Regions from separate parts of the Micromonospora sp. DSM 43699 genome, predicted to be linked through region 3. Evidence: riboswitches for the same ligand, from Rfam matches in the RefSeq annotation. Region 3 holds a riboswitch; each other region holds the start of a gene.
The links. A riboswitch is a leader RNA that binds a small molecule or an ion and turns the genes downstream of it on or off. The one in region 3 is predicted to bind cobalamin.
Positions count from the first base shown of each region.

Region 1: linked by a shared signal. The riboswitch ahead of AC0AIB_RS05250 (ribonucleoside-diphosphate reductase subunit alpha) and the one ahead of AC0AIB_RS00460 (CbtB domain-containing protein) in region 3 are both predicted to bind cobalamin.
Region 2: linked by a shared signal. The riboswitch ahead of AC0AIB_RS02625 (nitroreductase family protein) and the one ahead of AC0AIB_RS00460 (CbtB domain-containing protein) in region 3 are both predicted to bind cobalamin.

Region 1 covers NZ_JBTMMT010000006.1:65,950-71,462, forward strand. The annotation lists gene AC0AIB_RS05230 (sensor histidine kinase) at 1-463, shown strand, start outside; gene AC0AIB_RS05235 (hypothetical protein) at 487-1,206, opposite strand; gene AC0AIB_RS05240 (oxidoreductase) at 1,262-2,167, opposite strand; gene AC0AIB_RS05245 (helix-turn-helix transcriptional regulator) at 2,295-3,182, shown strand; cobalamin riboswitch at 3,209-3,429, shown strand; gene AC0AIB_RS05250 (ribonucleoside-diphosphate reductase subunit alpha) at 3,549-5,513, shown strand, end outside.
Region 2 covers NZ_JBTMMT010000003.1:12,309-17,821, forward strand. The annotation lists gene AC0AIB_RS02605 (cellulase family glycosylhydrolase) at 1-1,107, opposite strand, end outside; gene AC0AIB_RS02610 (fructosamine kinase family protein) at 2,030-2,917, opposite strand; gene AC0AIB_RS02615 (cytochrome P450) at 3,283-3,486, shown strand; gene AC0AIB_RS02620 (MarR family winged helix-turn-helix transcriptional regulator) at 3,467-3,790, opposite strand; cobalamin riboswitch at 4,186-4,384, shown strand; partial or broken gene AC0AIB_RS02625 (nitroreductase family protein) at 4,422-4,652, shown strand; partial or broken gene AC0AIB_RS02630 (DNA-binding response regulator) at 4,736-4,858, opposite strand; gene xylB (xylulokinase) at 4,894-5,513, opposite strand, start outside.
Region 3 covers NZ_JBTMMT010000001.1:97,767-103,279, reverse strand. The annotation lists gene AC0AIB_RS00485 (hypothetical protein) at 1-560, opposite strand, end outside; gene AC0AIB_RS00480 (dihydrofolate reductase family protein) at 893-1,504, shown strand; gene AC0AIB_RS00475 (ankyrin repeat domain-containing protein) at 1,656-2,423, opposite strand; gene AC0AIB_RS00470 (histidine phosphatase family protein) at 2,521-3,111, opposite strand; gene AC0AIB_RS00465 (CbtA family protein) at 3,131-3,925, opposite strand; gene AC0AIB_RS00460 (CbtB domain-containing protein) at 3,916-4,119, opposite strand; cobalamin riboswitch at 4,154-4,295, opposite strand; gene AC0AIB_RS00455 (PepSY-associated TM helix domain-containing protein) at 4,409-5,513, opposite strand, start outside.

The DNA.
Region 1 (5,513 bases), on a different contig from region 3:
GTACTTCGTGGCCGACCTGCTGGAGCAGGTCGTCGAGGCGCACCGGGGCGCCGCCGAGGCCGCCGGGGTACGGCTGCGCACCTCGGTGGGCACCGACCTGGAGATGGCGGTCGACGGCGCCCGACTGCGCCAGATCGTCGGCAACATCGTCGCCAACGCGGTCCGGCACACCACCCCGGGCGGCTCGGTCGTCGTGCACTGCGCCGTGCGCGACGACCAGTTGGCCATCGCGGTGTCCGACACCGGAACCGGCATCGACCCCGCCGACCAGGCCAGGATCTTCGACAGGTTCTGGCGGGCCGACGACTCCCGGGCCCGCAGCACCGGCGGCAGCGGGCTCGGCCTGTCCATCGCGCGCAAGCTCGTCGAGGCGCACGACGGCACGATCGACGTCGAGAGCGTCCTGGGTCAGGGCAGCACCTTCACCGTCCGACTACCGATCGTCGTCCCGGCCCGCTCCTGACCCGTGGTCCGGGGATGGCGGCGTCAGGTCAGCAGCGCCGGTCGCAGCTCCGCGCCCACGTTGATCGTGCCGACCACCCGGTCACCGGTGAGGTCGAAGACGTTGACGGTCCGGTTGCTGCGCATGAGTTCCCGGGTCGACGGCGGCAGCGACGGTGGCTCCTTCATCGCCGCCCGGACGTCCCGGGCGGTCGAGATCAGTCGACCGACCAGCGACGCGCCGTCGTGGTCGACCCGTACCCGGCCGTACTCCCAGCCGCAGGTGGTGAGGTCGAGCACCTCGAACAGGCAGGCGAGCAGCGGGTGGGGGTCGGTCGCCCGGACGAACTGCGGGGCCCGACCACCGATGACCGTGGCGGCGGCGGTGACGTGCACGTACGGGTGGAGGCCGCCCGGCAGCGCGAACAGCGGCCAGTGCAGTTGGGCACCGGCCGCCCGCCACAGTGGTCGGTAGTTGCGGCGGTCGACCGGGAACCGGTGACCGCCACGCCGGTACAGCTCCGCCGTCTGGGCCAGCAGGTCCGCATGGGCCGCGTCGGCGAACTCACCGACGATCGTGGCCGCCACCGCCGCTCCGTCGCCGTCGTCGAGCCGGCGGACGATCTCCGCCACCTGTTCGGCCGACCGGACCGCCAGGTGAGCGCCGTACCGCTGCCGCACCTCGGTCAACAGCGCCGCCTGCCGGACCGGATCGTCCTGGACCTGCCGGCCCCCGCCGCCCAGTACCCGCCCGAGCCATCCCATGTCGCCTCGTCTCCACCGCCGTCACCGACCGCAGCCATGCTAGTGCGCCCCGACGTCAGAGACAGCTGACGCCTGTCAGTTCCTCGGCCGCCGTCCAGAGCCGACGGCCGACGGCGGGATCGGCGGCCTCCCGGCTGAGCCGGGCCTCGGCGACCGGTCCCCATGTCTCCCCGAGCCGGGACGGACCGAAGAACTGGCCGCCCCGTACCCCGGGGTCGGTGGCGGCACGCAACTGCGGCAGCGCGCCCCGCTCCACCGGCTGGGTGGCCAGCAGGCCGAGCCACGCGATCACCCGGCCCCGCCGGCCCCGGTGTTCCCACGCCCGGGGAGTCAGGTTGGTGCGGGTGACGCCGGGGTGGGCCAGCGTGCTGAGGACAGGTGATCCGGTGGCGCGCAGTCGGCGGTCCAGCTCGACACCGAAGACGGTGGTGGCGAGCTTGGACCGGCCGTAGGCGGCGGCGGCCCGGTAGCCACGTTCGAACATCAGGTCGGCGAAGTCCAGGTGTGCGCTCCGGTGGGTGATCGAGCTGAGACTCACCACCCGGGCCGCCCGCGCCGCCGCCAGGTTGCCGAGCAGCAGGCCGGTCAGCGCGAAGTGGCCCAGCAGGTTGGTGCCGAGGTGCGCCTCGAAGCCGTCGGGCGTGGTGCGGCGCGGGCCGAGCAGCACCGCACCGGCGTTGTTGACCAGCAGGTCGAGCACCGGATGATCGACTGTCAGCTTCGCCGCGAACGCCCGTACCGAGGCGAGGGAGGCCAGGTCCAGCTCGCGTACCTCGACGTCGCCGTCCATCCGGCGGGCGGCCTGCTCCCCGGCGGCGGTGTTGCGGACGGCGAGCACGACGTGCGCGCCGTGGCGGGCCAGTGCGGTGGCGGTGACCAGGCCGAGGCCCGAGTTCGCGCCGGTCACGACGGCGGTACGGCCGTGCTGGTCGGGGATGTGGGCGGCGGTCCATCCGGTCATCTGCTGCTCCTGGGAAATCGGGGTGGAGCGACGACGTTAGGAGCAATCCGGGCCGGATCGGTCGTTCCCGGTTGCCCAGGTCTGCCGGACCTACCTTCACCGGTCCGGGCCGCGACACACTTGCGGCATGACCCATCCGTACGCCCGCGAACTCGGCGATTTCCTGCGCGCCCGGCGCGGCCGGCTGCACCCCCGCGACGTCGGCCTGGAGCCGGGCGGCCGACGTAAGGTCACCGGGTTGCGGCGTGAGGAACTGGCCCTGCTGGCCGGGTTGAGCACCGACTACTACCAGCGGATGGAGCAGGGCCGCGAGGTCCGCCCGTCCGACGACGTGTTGGACGCGCTCGCCGGCGCGCTCGGCCTCGACGACGAGGAACGCCGGCACCTGTTCACCCTGGCCCGCGCCGCCCGCCGGCCGGTGCCCGTCCGGGTGGACCCCGGCCCGGAGCGGGTGCCGGAGAGCACCCGACGGCTGCTGCTGGTGCTGGACACCCCGGCGGTCGTGCTCGGCCGACACCTCGACCTGCTCGCCTGGAACCCGTGGGCGACGGCGCTGCTCGGCGACCCGGAGGGCTACCCGCCCGACCGGCTCAACATGCTCCTGCTGATGTTCGACGACCCGACGACCGCGTCGCGGCGCTGCGCGGCGTGGGAACAGCAGGCCATGGACTACATCGGCATGATGCGTGCCGCCGTCGCCACGGACCCCACCCACCCCCGGGCCACCGCGATCGTCGGCGAGCTGAGCATCCGCAGCGCCGAGTTCCGACGGCTGTGGGCCCGGCACGACGTGCGCGCTTCGGTCAGCGGCACCAAGACCTTCGAGGTCCCCGAGGTCGGTGACATCGTCCTGGACTGGGACACCTACCCGCTGCCCGGCAACCCCGGCCCGGTCATGCTGGTCTTCACCGCCGCGCCGGGCAGCCCCGACGCCGACCGGCTACGGCTGCTGGCGTCACTGCGCGCGACCGGCCGGGCGGGTGAGAGTGATCCGACACGCCGACGCGACATCTAGTGTTGCTTCTCCCCAGGGGACGCCATATATGGTGTCCCACGCAGCTGGTTCGACCGGGCCTGAACGGCCCGGTCGAGGCAACAGGGAACCCGGTGTAAATCCGGGACTGCCCCGCAGCGGTGAGTGGGAACGACCGCCGTCATCGAGCACTGGGCCGCGAGGTCTGGGAAGCGACGGCCAGTAGGCGACCGGTGGAACCCGGTCAGGCCCGCGAGTCCGAAGACCTGCCAGTGCGCCGTGCGCTGCTGCGTGCGGCGGTCGGAGGTCGCGCGGGACGACCGACGCCAGCAACCGGGCCGGCCGCCGCGCCGCGCCCGTTGGCGTTCTCCCGCGTCCGAGGGCCATCGGTGACAGCGAGGAGAGGTCATGACGAACGTAGCGGAGAGCCCCCCGTCCGAGGCCGACGGCGCGGAGCCACGCCGGCCGGCGATGCGGGTACGCAAGCGCAACGGCGACACCGAGCCGGTGGACGTCAACAAGATCGTCAAGGCGGTCGAGCGGTGGGCCGCCGACCTGGACGAGGTGGACCCGCTGCGGGTGGCGACCAAGACGATAAGCGGCCTCTACGACGGGGCGACCACTGCCGAGCTGGACAAGCTGTCGATCCAGACGGCGGCGGAGCTGATCGGCACCGAACCGCAGTACTCCCGGCTGGCGGCCCGGCTGCTGGCCGGCTACGTGGAGCAGGAGGTCCGCGGGCAGGCGGTGGCGAGCTTCAGCCAGTCCATCCGGTACGCCCACGGCCTCGGCCTGATCTCCGACGACACCGCCGCGTTCGTGGCCCGCAACGCCCGCACCCTCGACGACGCGGTCGACCCGGCGGGTGACCTGCGGTTCGAGTACTTCGGACTGCGCACGGTCGCCGACCGGTACCTGCTGCGGCACCCCGAGTCGCGGCTGGTGGTGGAGACCCCGCAGTACTGGCTGCTGCGGGTGGCCTGCGGGCTGTCCACCACGCCCGACGAGGCGGTCGGGTTCTACCGGTTGATGTCGTCGCTTGCCTACCTGCCGAGTTCCCCCACGTTGTTCAACTCCGGCACCCGGCACACGCAGATGTCGTCGTGTTTCCTGGTCGACTCGCCCCGCGACGAGCTCGACTCGATCTACGAGCGCTACCACCAGGTGGCGAAGCTGTCCAAGTTCTCCGGCGGCATCGGCATCTCCTGGTCGCGGGTACGTGGCCGGGGCGCGTTGATCCGGGGCACCAACGGCCGGTCGAACGGGATCGTGCCGTTCCTCAAGACCCTCGACGCCGGGGTGGCGGCGGTCAACCAGGGCGGCCGGCGCAAGGGGGCCGCCTGCGTCTATCTGGAGCCGTGGCATCCGGACGTCGAGGAGTTCCTGGAGCTGCGGGACAACACCGGCGAGGAGGCCCGGCGTACCCACAATCTCAACCTGGCCAACTGGATTCCGGACGAGTTCATGCGCCGGGTCGAAGCCGACGCCGACTGGTCGTTGATCGACCCGTCGGACGCCCCGGAGCTGCCCGACCTGTACGGCGAGGAGTTCGACGCCGCGTACCGGGTCGCGGAGAAGAAGGCCATCCGGACGGTCAGGGCCCGGGACCTGTACGGGCGGATGATGCGCACCCTGGCGCAGACCGGCAACGGGTGGATGACGTTCAAGGACCCGGCCAACCGGCTGTCCAACCAGACCGGCGCCCCGGGCAACACGATCCACCTGTCCAACCTGTGCACCGAGATCCTCGAGGTGAACAGCGACACCGAGACGGCGGTCTGCAATCTCGGGTCGGTCAACCTCGGCGCGCACCTGGCCGGGGACGGCGTCGACTGGGAGAAGCTGCGCGCCACGGTGCGTACGGCTGTGGTGTTCCTGGACCGGGTGATCGACATCAACTACTACCCGGCCGCGCAGGCGGCGGCGTCGAACCCGCGCTGGCGACCGGTCGGGCTGGGGCTGATGGGCCTGCAGGACGCGTTCTTCGCGCTGCGCCTGCCGTTCGACTCGGTGGCGGCCAGGGAGCTGTCCACCCGGGTGCAGGAGGAGATCTTCCTGACCGCCCTGGAGACGTCGACCGGCCTCGCCGAACGGTTCGGCACGCACCCGGCGTACCACGAGACCCGGGCGGCCCGGGGTGACCTGCACCCGGACCTGTGGGGGGTCGAACCCACCCAGGTCGCGCGGTGGGCCGCGCTGCGTGCCCGGATCGCGGCGCACGGGCTGCGCAACTCGCTGCTCGTCGCGATCGCCCCGACCGCCACCATCGCGTCGATCGCCGGCTGCTACGAGTGCATCGAACCGCAGGTGTCCAACCTGTTCAAGCGCGAGACCATGTCCGGCGAGTTCCTCCAGATCAACACCTACCTGGTG
Region 2 (5,513 bases), on a different contig from region 3:
GTCCTGCATGCCGGCCACCTCGTAGGGCAGGCCGGTGCAGGTGCCGCCGTCACGTAGGCACTGCCAGCCCAGGGTCTTGTCCCAGTCGGCGGGCATGTCGGGGTAGGGCTCGTTGAACAGGTCGAACACGACCGCGTCGTTGCCCTTGAACGCGTTGGCGACGCCGGTCCAGAACTGGGGGGCGTACCGCGCGTCCGGCATCGGCTTCTGGCAGGTGGCGTGTTCGTCCTTGCAGTGCCAGTCCGGGCTGTTGGGGTAGGCGCCCCAGGTCCAGTGCAGGTCGAGGATGACGTTGATGCCGTTGGCGACGAGCAGGTTCACGTAGTCCTTGACGCCCTGTTGGTAGGTGACGCCGCTGGGCGAGCCGTTGAGGCCGAGCCAGCATTCTTCGTTCAGCGGAACCCGCACGGCGTGGATGTTCCAGGTCTTCATCGCATCGATCGAGGCCTGGTCGACCGGTCCGGAGTCCCACAGGCCCTTGCCCTGCACGCAGGCGAACTCTCCGCTGGAGCGGCTGACCCCCAGCAGCCGGTACGGCTTGCCGGCCGCGGTGACGATCTGGTTCCCGGACACCCGCAGCGCCGGTGCCGACCCGGTGGGCGGCGGCGTGGTCGGTGGCGGAGTCGTCGGCGGCGGAGTGGTGGGCGGTGGCGTGGTGGGGGGTGGGGTGGTCGGGTCTGTGGTGGGGGTGGGCACCGGCCCGGTGCACGTGGTGCCGTTGAGGGCGAACGACGTGGGCACCGGGTTCGCGCCGCTCCACGAGCCGCCGAACCCGATCGACGTCGAGACGCCGGTGCCCAGCGCTCCGTTCCAACTCATGCTGGCGGCCGACACCTGGGTGCCGGCCTGGGCCCAGGTCGCACTCCAGCCCTGGGTGACGTGCTGGCCAGCGCTGGGGAAGTCGAAGGTCAACGTCCAGCCGGAGACCGCGTCGCCCAGGTTGGTGACGGCGACGTCGGCGGTGAACCCGCCCGGCCACTGGCTCTGCACCGTGTAGGTGACCGAGCAGCCTTTGGCGGCCGCCGCAGCGGGGAGGGTGGCTGTTGCGGTGCCACCCAACATCAGCACGCTGGCACCGGCGGCCAGCAGCGCATGACGGTGTTTCATCTGATCTCCAAGAGTCTGGTGAGAGATCGATGGGAGCGCTTCCATGCATCCTTTATTGCCTTGTTTACGAAAGTCAATACACCGCAGGTTCGTGTTCGGACCGTGGACGGCCGCAGCGCGGCAGGACCGGCCAGGTGGTGAGTGCAGTAGCCTGGCGAGGCGGCGAGATGGGGACGTGGCGGTGGCGAGCAGCCCGATCTGGGCCGGCCGGCCGAAGACACGTGGCCTGGTGCTGCACGTGATCAGGTCGGCGCGCAGCATCAGCCGGGTGGAACTCGCGGCGGCGACGGGGTTCAACTCGGACGCAACACCTGCGTGATCGTGGTCGTCGACCTGGCGGGCCGGCAGGTGGCCCGCGCATCGTTCCAGGGGGCGTCGATGCGCCGCAGCGGGCGTTGCCGCTGGTGGGCTCACAGGTGGGCGCGCTGCTGGCCTCGGCGGCAGTCGACCGTCACCGGGTGCTGGGAGTCGGCCTGGTCAGTTACGGGCCACAGGATCGGCGCGCGGGTGTGCTTCTTCCTCGGGTGGCTCACCCTCGCGACCGCGTACCGCGGAGAGTAGTTCGGCCAGTGGCACGCCACTGGAAGCGGGCGGCGTCGAGCTTGGCCAGGAACGTCGGCCGGCGGCGGTGTTCTGCGCGCAACGTCTCCAGGTACGCGTCGAATCGGGTGCTCTCGCCGGGGGCCGCGTACGCTTCGCGCAGGCGGGACAGCAGCGTGATCGTCTTGTCGTGGCGGCCTGTGGTTCCGGTCCGGGCTTGTTGATCACGCCTGGTGACCGAGGTGGGATCGGCAGATATCAAGGCCAGCCGCCGGACCAGACGGGTGACCTGCCCACCCGGTGGCTTTGTCGCCGGCTACGTGCCGTTTGCCTTAGTCACGAGGCCGGCGATCTCCCGGCTCGATGGGCTGACCACACCCGGTCAGGCCTTCGACCGAAACGGTGCCAGCGTGGCGCGGATCGTCTCGGCGGCACCCCAGTCGTCGTCGAACTGGGCCAGGACGGCCAAGTGTTGCCGCAACTGGATGATCGGCATGCGGGCAGGCCAGTCGGCGTCGAGACCGGTCAGCTCGGCATAGACGTCGAAGAACCGACGCGACTCCGGCGGAGGTGACGTGATCCAGAGGTGGGCCAGGTCCACCTCGGCCCACATGTATGACACTGCCGGATCGATGACCGTCGCTCGCCCGTCCGCAGTCGCCAGCACGTTCTGGGCCCACAGGTCCCCGTGCGTCAGGCAGGCCGGCCGGACCGGCAGCAGCTCGGGGAGGCGAGCACACAACCGCTCCAGCGCGGCCCGGTCGGCGGGTTCGAGCGCCGCCTCGACGCGCGGCTCGGAGAGCCAGCGGAGCAACCGGCGCTCGGCGAAGAATGCGAAGCCGTCGTCGGCCCACGCATTCATCTGCCGACGGCGACCCAACCAGTTGTCGCGGTGCCATCCGAAGCGGGGATGGATGGTGCTCGTGTGCGCCTGGGCGAGCGCGTGGGCGAACTGCTCCCAGAAAGCTACCTCGCTTGGTCTCGGCTGTAGCAGCGACAGCACGAGCAACTCGTGGTTCGCCACGATCACCTCGGGTGTCGCCAGTCCTCCGCGCTCCCGCAGGGCCGCCAGCCCTTCGGCCTCCGCGACAAAGGCGTCACCGTCGCCGTCGGGCGCTTCGGCGAAGGCTTTGACGAAGACCGACGGCGCGTCCCTGCGGTGGGCTATTCCGGCGAGCGCGGCAAGTCCACCGCTGACCGGCGTGATGGTGACGATGTCGCGGATCCCCGTCCGCGACAACCGCTCCGCCAGCGGATCTGTCAGGAACATCGGCAGTGGTCTCCTCCGGTCGGGGGCGTGCCGGGATCTTCCGGAGTCACGGTGACCATCCCAGCACATCCGCGTTAGGACAGGCCCTTCCGGAACCTTCCGACGCACCGCAGTAGGCGGCGATGACGCCCGCCCGGGTGAGCCGTTGGTGTCGGTCGGCGTTGGGGCGGCGGTGGCCAAGGCCGTCGGCTCGGGTTGGCGGGTCGACCCGGACGGCCGTCCGTTGTGTGCACCCGCGCGGGCGGAACGGCAGGCCGGTGAACGGTTCGCGCCCGGCGTGGTCGTGCAGACCCTACGCCGGGGGTGCTCTCCATCGAACTCGTCAACTGGTAGTCCGGGGGTCAGACCGCCGCGGAGGTGGGCTGGTGCCACTCGGGCTGGCGCACGCCAACGTCGACGAGCGGTTCATCGCGGAGTCCGTCCGCTTCGATGTCGGCCGCGTCCCGAACCGGCATCTGGCCTTCGGCCACGGGCGGCACTTCTGCGCGGGCGCGCCGCTGGCCCGGCTGGAACTCCAGCACTCTTCGTGTGTGCCGGTGACCTGGCAGCTCAGGGTGGCGGGATGTTGACCAGGCGGCGCAGCAGGTCGATGAACTGGGCGCGTTCGGCCACCGTGAACCGGTCGAGCAGGTCGTTCTGAGCGCCGTCGACAAGCGTGTCCATCTCCCGCATCCGGGCGGTTCCGGCGTCGGTGATGTGAACGACGTTGCGGCGCCGGTCCACCGGGTCGGGTTCCCGGCGGAGCAGGCCGTCGGCCTCCATCCCGTTCAGGGTGGTGACAGCGTCGCCCCGGTCGATGCCCAGCCGGCGGCACAGCTCTGCCTGGCTGATCCCGCCGAACTCGTCGAGCGCGGCGGGGATGCCGTACCGCATCCGGTCGCCGGGGCGATCCAGGTGCGTCCCGACGACCCGGTTCGCGCGGGCTGCCCCGTGGTGGAGCAGCCAGGAGGTCAGCCGCTGGAGCCGAGCCGGTGGTGCCCCCGGCTGCAGGGCCGGTTCGTGAGCGAGCGGATGGGTCGGGTGATCGCCGTGTCCAGTGTGCCGTCCATCCTGGCCCCGGCCTTCGGCCGGCGGGATCCGGGCCGTCGAGCACCTGCGGCTGGTGATGGCGGAGTTGCACGTCGCCGGCCTGGGTCAGCGGCACGCTGACCACGGTGGACCGGCCGGGCGACAGCGGCAACAGTGGACCTGCAAGATCATCGCGGGCTGCGGCCGCCGCGTGCGGGGGGCGTCGCCGACCTGTGCCGCTGACGCGAGTTGGCATCCTCGACGGCATGATCGTGCGAGGTGCCCCGCGTGCGCGGGGAGAATCGGGAAGCCGGTGTGAATCCGACACGGGCCCGCTGCGGTGACCGGGGAGCGACCGTCCATGCGCGAGGAGCGCAGCCACTGGCCATAAGGCCGGGAAGGCGGACGGGCTGGCGTTGATCCGGGAGTCCGAAGACCGGCCTCGCGTCGACCGCCCACCCCTCCGGGCTGGGCCGAGCGCAGCGGGAGCCTGCCTGTGGCACTCTACGACGCCATCCACCGCCGCCGGGACGTCCGGGCCCAGTTCACCGGGGCGCCGGTGCCGGCCGACACCCTGCACCGGATTCTCGACGCCGCGCATGCCGCGCCCGGCGTCGGCTACTCGCAGCCGTGGGACTCCGTCCTGGTCCGGGACCCCGACCTCCGCCGCCGGTGCCACCGGCACGTACAGGCCGGGCGGGCCACGTTCGCCGCCACCCTGGACGGTCCGCGCCGGCACGTTCGATCACCGGCAGCTCCCAACCCGCCCGCGGCGGAGGGGACCGCGACGCCGGCCAGACGCAGCATCCGGTCGGCGATCGGGCGCAGCACCTCCAACTCGTGCCGGGTCAGTCCCACCTGGTCCGGCGTGCCCTCGGCGGGGCGGATGCACGCCGCGTGCCTGCCGACGAGCTGCCGGGTCACCTCGGGCGACGCCCAGAACCTCGATGGTCATCGGCCGTCCGGTGTCACGTCAGCAGTGGTAGCGCCTGTTGGCGGACATCGACGTAGCGCGCGTACACCTCGGGGGTGCCGGCGGCGGTGACCTCCTCGGCCGCGACCGGCCACGGCGGCGGCTCGGCGTCGCCGGACAGCGCCCAGGCCGCCTGCCGCGCCGAGCCGAGCGCCACGTACTCGGCAGCGCGCGGCACGGCCACCGGTACGCCGAACAACGCCGGCGCGACCGCCCGCACCGCGCGGGACCGGGCCGCGCCGCCGATCAGCAACACCCGGTCGACCGGGACGTCCTGGGCACGGAGCGCGTGGAGGGCGTCGGCGATACCGCCGAGCATGCCCTCCACGGCGGCCCGCGCCAGGTTCGCCGCCGATGCGTTCGCCCGGGTCAGGCCGGCGAGCAGACCGCGCGCGTCGGGCAGATTGGGGGTGCGTTCCCCATCCAGGTACGGCAGCAGGGTCAGCCCGCCCGCGCCAGGTTGCGCCGAGAGCGCCAGCTCGTCCAACTCGGCCAGTGACCGGCCCAGCAGGTCGGCGACCGTGACCAGCACCCGGGCCGCGTTGAGCGTGCACACCAGTGGCAGGAACCGGCCGGTCGCGTCGGCGTACCCGGCCACCAGCCCGCTCGCGTCGG
Region 3 (5,513 bases):
TCACCCAGCTCCTCGAGGATGAGGCCGGAGCGTGCGGAGTTCCGCAGGAACGCCCCGGCGTTGCTGATCAGGTAGGACGGCGTGGTGCCGCTGGTGGCGGTGATGATCTCGAACTGCTGGCGGGGGTCGTCGGCCTTGCAGGTGGCGGCCTGTACGACCAACGGCTGGGTGTTGCCCGGATTATGCACCCGCCAGCAGAGCGGACCCGCACTACCCCGGGCGTACGCCTTGATGAGGTACTTCTGCTGGCCCAGCGGAGTCGGCACGAAGAGCTGCCGGCCCTGGTCGTCGTCGACCTCGGCCAGCCGTCCGGAGTCGGTCAGCGACAGACCGCCCTCGAACGAGCCGACCCGCACGATCGTGTACTGACGGGTGCCGGTGAACCCTCTCGGCGCGGAGCTGGTCTTCGGCGGCGTGGCGGACAGCCCCACCGGGACGGCCGCCGCACCCTGCTCCGGCGCGGCCGCCGGTGCGCCGGGCCCGGTGTCGACCGCGCACGCCGCCAACGCGCCGGTCAGTGCCAGCAACCCGGCACCCGCGATCCATCGTTTCATCGACATTGTCCGCTCCTCGGGGTGGATGATGTGGTCGGTGGGCACGTCGTCGCACCGGCCCGGTGTCGGCCTCGTTGCCCGACTCACCCTTCAGGACGTCCGGCACGGCCACCCGGTTTCCACCCCACCCCACGTTTTTCGGCACCCCCGACGTCGTCCGCGGCGACGGGAGCGGGTGTGGGGCTCAGCCGCCCGGCCGATCACCGATCGCGGGTCGGCCCGCAGCCCGCGGAGCGACACGCGGTGCCGGCCGGCCGATGGGCGGTGCCCGGACGACGAGTTTGGGATGCTGTGCCGGTCCACAGATCGACATCATCCGACCCGAAGGGACCTCTCCGATGGCAAAGGTCATCTCCACGCTGTTCATCTCGGCCGACGGCGTGGCCGAGATCGACCCCGAGTGGCACTTCCCGTACTTCGACGACAACATGGGCCGGGCCGTCACCGAGGACTACGCCACCGCCGACGTGCTGCTCGTCGGCCGGGAGACCTACGACAGCTTCGCCGGGGCGTGGCCCGACCGGGAGGCCGCGGGCGGCGAAGACGCGCCCTTCGCCAAGCAACTCGGCGACCTGCGCAAGGTGGTCGTCTCGCGGCAGCCCCGGGACTTCTCCTGGCGGAACTCCGAACTGCTCGACGGTGAGCTCGTCGCCGCCGTCGCCGCGCTCAAGGACGACCCCGCAGTGGGCGGCATCCTCATTCCCGGGTCGATCTCCGTGGTGCAGCAGCTGCTCGCCGCCGGCCTGGTCGACGAGCTGCGACTGCTCGTGCACCCGGTGGCGGCGCGCAAGGGCCGTCGGCTGTTCGACGAGGGGGAGTCGCCGTACCACCTGCGGGTGACGACGACGGAGGCGTTCCCGACCGGGGTGATCCGGGTGATCTACGTGCCGGCCGACGCGCCCGTCCCGGCCGGTTACGACGAGGCCAAGGAGAATCTGGCGGGAGAGTAGCCGCCCGCCCCGCGCGGACCGCCCGGCCGCCGTGCGCCGCCGGTGTCGCGTGGTGCCGACCCGGTCGGCGGCCCGCGCGGCGTGACGCTGACGGATACGCGATCCTGTTCGTCCGGTCTGTCGTGGCGGTGTCGCCGGTCGGCGTACCGGACTATCGCGTGGATCCGGGTGGCTGTCGGTCCAGCTCGGCGGTGGTGACGCCGCCCTGCGTCCGCAACCAGGCGACCAGCTCGGTGGCGCCGCGCCGGACGGCCGCGTCCAGGGCGGTGCGGTGCTCCCACGGCGGTATCCAGTTGAGCCGGGCACCCCGCTCCCACAGGTAACCGGCGCAGGACTGCCGACCGCCGTGACAGGCTCCCCAGAACGCCACGTCGATCTCGTCCGACGACGGAAGGGTGACGCCGCTGAAGGCCTGCTCCACCCGGTCGAGCAGGCCGAGCGTGGCCGCGTCGGTGAGGGTGGTGCGGGCCCCCCGTACGACGAGCCGGTACGCCGCCCGCCACTGGGCGAAGGCCCGCGCGTCGGCGAGCGGCGTGCCGCCGGCGATCACACCCCCGGGGGCCTCGATGTCGGCACCGGCGTCCAGCAGCGCGTCGACGACGTCCACGTCGTCGCAGCTGGCGGCCCAGTGCAGCGGGGTCTCCTGGTGCGGTCCGACGAACCGGGCGTCGACGTCGGCACCGGCGGCGACCAGGGTGGCCACGGTGGCGGCACCGTGCGGAAACCGGCCCGGCCAGTCGGTGACCACGTGCAACAGCGTGCGGGAGGTGACGCCGGGTCGGTCGACGATGCGCGCGGTGGTCAGCCCCGGGTGTGCGGTGAGCAGCTGCCGCAGCGCGGTGCGGTCGCCGTCGCGGATCGCCCCGGTCACCGCGACCGCCAGCGGATCGTCGACGCTGAGCAGCAGGGGATCAGTCACCTCCGCGACCCTACCTGTCGTCGGGAAGCAGCCGGTCCAACGGCCGGGGACGTGCTCCAGATCGAGGGCGCGCACCAGCGCGACGGCGTATCGCGCCTTACGGCCGCTGGTGGTGCCCAAACTGGAGTTGCCACCGGGAGCCGTAGCGGCTGAGTCGGACCACCGCCAGCGGCGCGACGTCCAGCCGGGGCAGGGTGGCCGTCGGGAGCCGCAGTGCGTGCCCGATCGCCACCCGGACCACCATCGGGTGGGTCACCGCGACCACCCGGACGCCCTGGGCGAGTCGGCAGTCGAGCCAGCCCCCGACGCGTTCGCGTAGCGCGGCGAGGGACTCCCCGCCGTGCGGTGCGGCGTCGGGAGTGTCCCACCACTGCCGCAGCGCGTCGGGGTCCCGCGCCCCCACGTCCGCCAGGCTCTGCCCGGACCAGTCGGCGTACCCGCAGTCGGCCAGCGCGGCCTCGACTGTGGGGCGCAGCCCGAGGGCGTGAGCGGTCTGCACCGCCGCCGGCGCCGGGCTGGTCAGGCAGACGTCGACCGGGCCCAGTGGGCCGCGCCGGTCGGAACCGGCCAGGGCGAGGGCGGCCCGCCGGCCGCCCTCGTCCAGGTCGTCGTCACCCGCGCCGAACACCGCCCGCCGCAGGGCGGCGGTGTGCGCGTGTGCGACCAGCCGCAGGCTGGTCGCGGTCACGCCGGTGTTCCCGCACCGGTCATCGGCTCGCCGGGGTGACAGTCGGAATCCCGCCCGCCCCCGGTCGCCGGTCCAGCCGCCGGCCCTGGCTCATCAGGGCGCTGAACAGCAGGCCGATCGCCGCCCAGAGCACCACCTGGGTACCGAGAGCGGCCAACCGGAAGTTCCACAGCAGAGTCGCGGGGAAGTCGTCCGGCACCTCCTGGAAGGACGGCAGGACGACATACCCGGCACCGGCGACCAGGAGGAAGCCCCCGACGGCCGCGCCGACCCGTTGCCAGACCGGTGCGTCGGGGCGGACCGACCGGTAGCCGAGGGTGCCCGCCCAGACCGCCACCAGACCGAGCACCACCAGGGTCAGGTAGGCGGCGGTGCGTTGGTCGATGGTGTCGGGACTGCCGACCGCCGGGGGGTTGGCCGGATACTTGAGGAACGGCACGAGCACCGCGCCGAGCAGGGCGCCGCCGGCGAGCAGCAGCGCCGACCGGCCGTCGTCCGTGGTCCGCAGGCGACGGCGCAGGAGCGCGTACCCGGTCGCCAGCAGGCCACCCATCGCGGTGCCGAACAGCCCGGTGGCCAGGAACAGGCCGGCCCGCTGGCCGCCCCGGCCCACCAGGGCGTCGGCGTGGTGGTCGTCGGCCACCGGCCCGGTGTGGCTGGCTGCCTCCTCGATCGCGATGGCCGCCTCGATGCGCGGCTCACCGACGAGGTAGCCGAACGCCCCCGCGAGCAGGCCGGCGACGAGACCGGCGAGCAGACCGCGGAGCAGGACGGTGGCGAACGTGGGTGGATTGTGGGTGGGGTTCAGTGGCACGGGACACCGAGCAGGTGCCGGCCGTCGTGCATGAGCTCGTGCAGGTACATGCCACTGCGCGAGACCGCGCCCTGGTCGAACGCGACCAGATAGGTGAGCAGCAGGAGTACGCCGACGACGGCCAGTGCCGCCCAGTACACGCGGGTCGACCCGACGGGGTGCACCAGCGGCTGGGCGGGAGTGGAACTCGACATGGGACACGAACCTTCCCGGGGATGACGCGTCCCCATCGCAAGGCTGCGGACGACCGAGCGTCCTGGCTCGCGGACCCGTCGACGACGGGGACCGCTCACAGTGGCGCGACCGCGCCGGATTCTCACCGGCTTACCTCGCGACGCCGCAGATTTGGATCGACCGTAGCGGCGTGACCCCCGAGCGGTCAATCGTCATCCCGCCGAATGTGAGCAACCGGGGCGGGGACCGGCGCTGCGCGAGTCGACCGCCCCGTCCGACGCCGAGCGGGCGGCCGGACGGGGCGGTCGGTCATCGACCGGCTGGTGCGGGTGAGGTGGGGACGGTGCTGGTACGGCGTCGTCGGCCCACCGCCCCCAGGACGACGTCGACGAGGAGGAAGACGAGCAGGGTGAGCCCGAGCAGCGGCAGCGCCCAGCCGACCGCCACGACCAGTGGTGTGCCGACGATCAGGACGCCGCGCGGAAGGCCGGGTACGCCGCCGCGGGCCGGTGGGGTGCCGGTGAGGGCGCGGCGGTCGGCGCGGGTGGGCCGGCGTTGCCACCACATGCGGTAGCCCCAGACGATGACGCAGAGCAGCCCGAGGGCCAGCGCGGCGAGCAGGATCTGGTTGAGCGGTCCGAAGAGCACCCCCATGTGCGCCTGGATGCCGAGACCACTGAGCTTGGCCAGCAGTGGCCAGTCGGCGAAGTCGCTGCGGGCGGTGACCGTGGCCGTGGTGGGGTCGACGGCGACCCGGTCCTTCGCGACCGGCCAGACGTTGTCGACCTGCGTGACGGTCCAGGCCGAGCCCGGTTCCGGCGCCGGGGCGATCTCGACCGGGCCGGTCAGACCGGCCGCACGGGCGGCGGTCAGGACCCGGTCGAAGGCGGCCGATTCGACCACCCCACCCGCTCCGGCCGCCTCGTGGTGACCACCACCGGTGTCGGCCGGGGCGGTGGGCGCGGCGGTGAGGGCGGTGGAGATCTGCGGGGCGCGGGCGTCGAGCGCGTCGAGGCCGGCACCGAAGTTGGCCCCGGCGTACCGGGACCAGGTCAGCCCGGTCGCGGAGAGGAACAGCAGGCCGACGGTGAGCCAGACGCCGACGGTGGCGTGCCAGCCCCGGGTCCGCCGTACCCCTCTGGCGGTGGACAGATCCGGCACGAGCAGGTGCCGGACGGTGGCCCGGGAGGCGCGGCGGCGACGCCACCACAGTACGACCCCGCCGAGCGCGATGACCCACAGCCAGCTCGCGGCCAGCTCCGAGTAGTGCCGGCCCACCACCCCCAGATGCAGGTTGCGGTGCAGGTCGTCCAGCCAGGTGGTGGCCGGCGTGGACCCGAACCAGGTGGTCAACTGCCCCTGCACCCGGCCCGTGAACGGGTCGACGTATACGGTGTGCTGCTTCTCGCCCAGC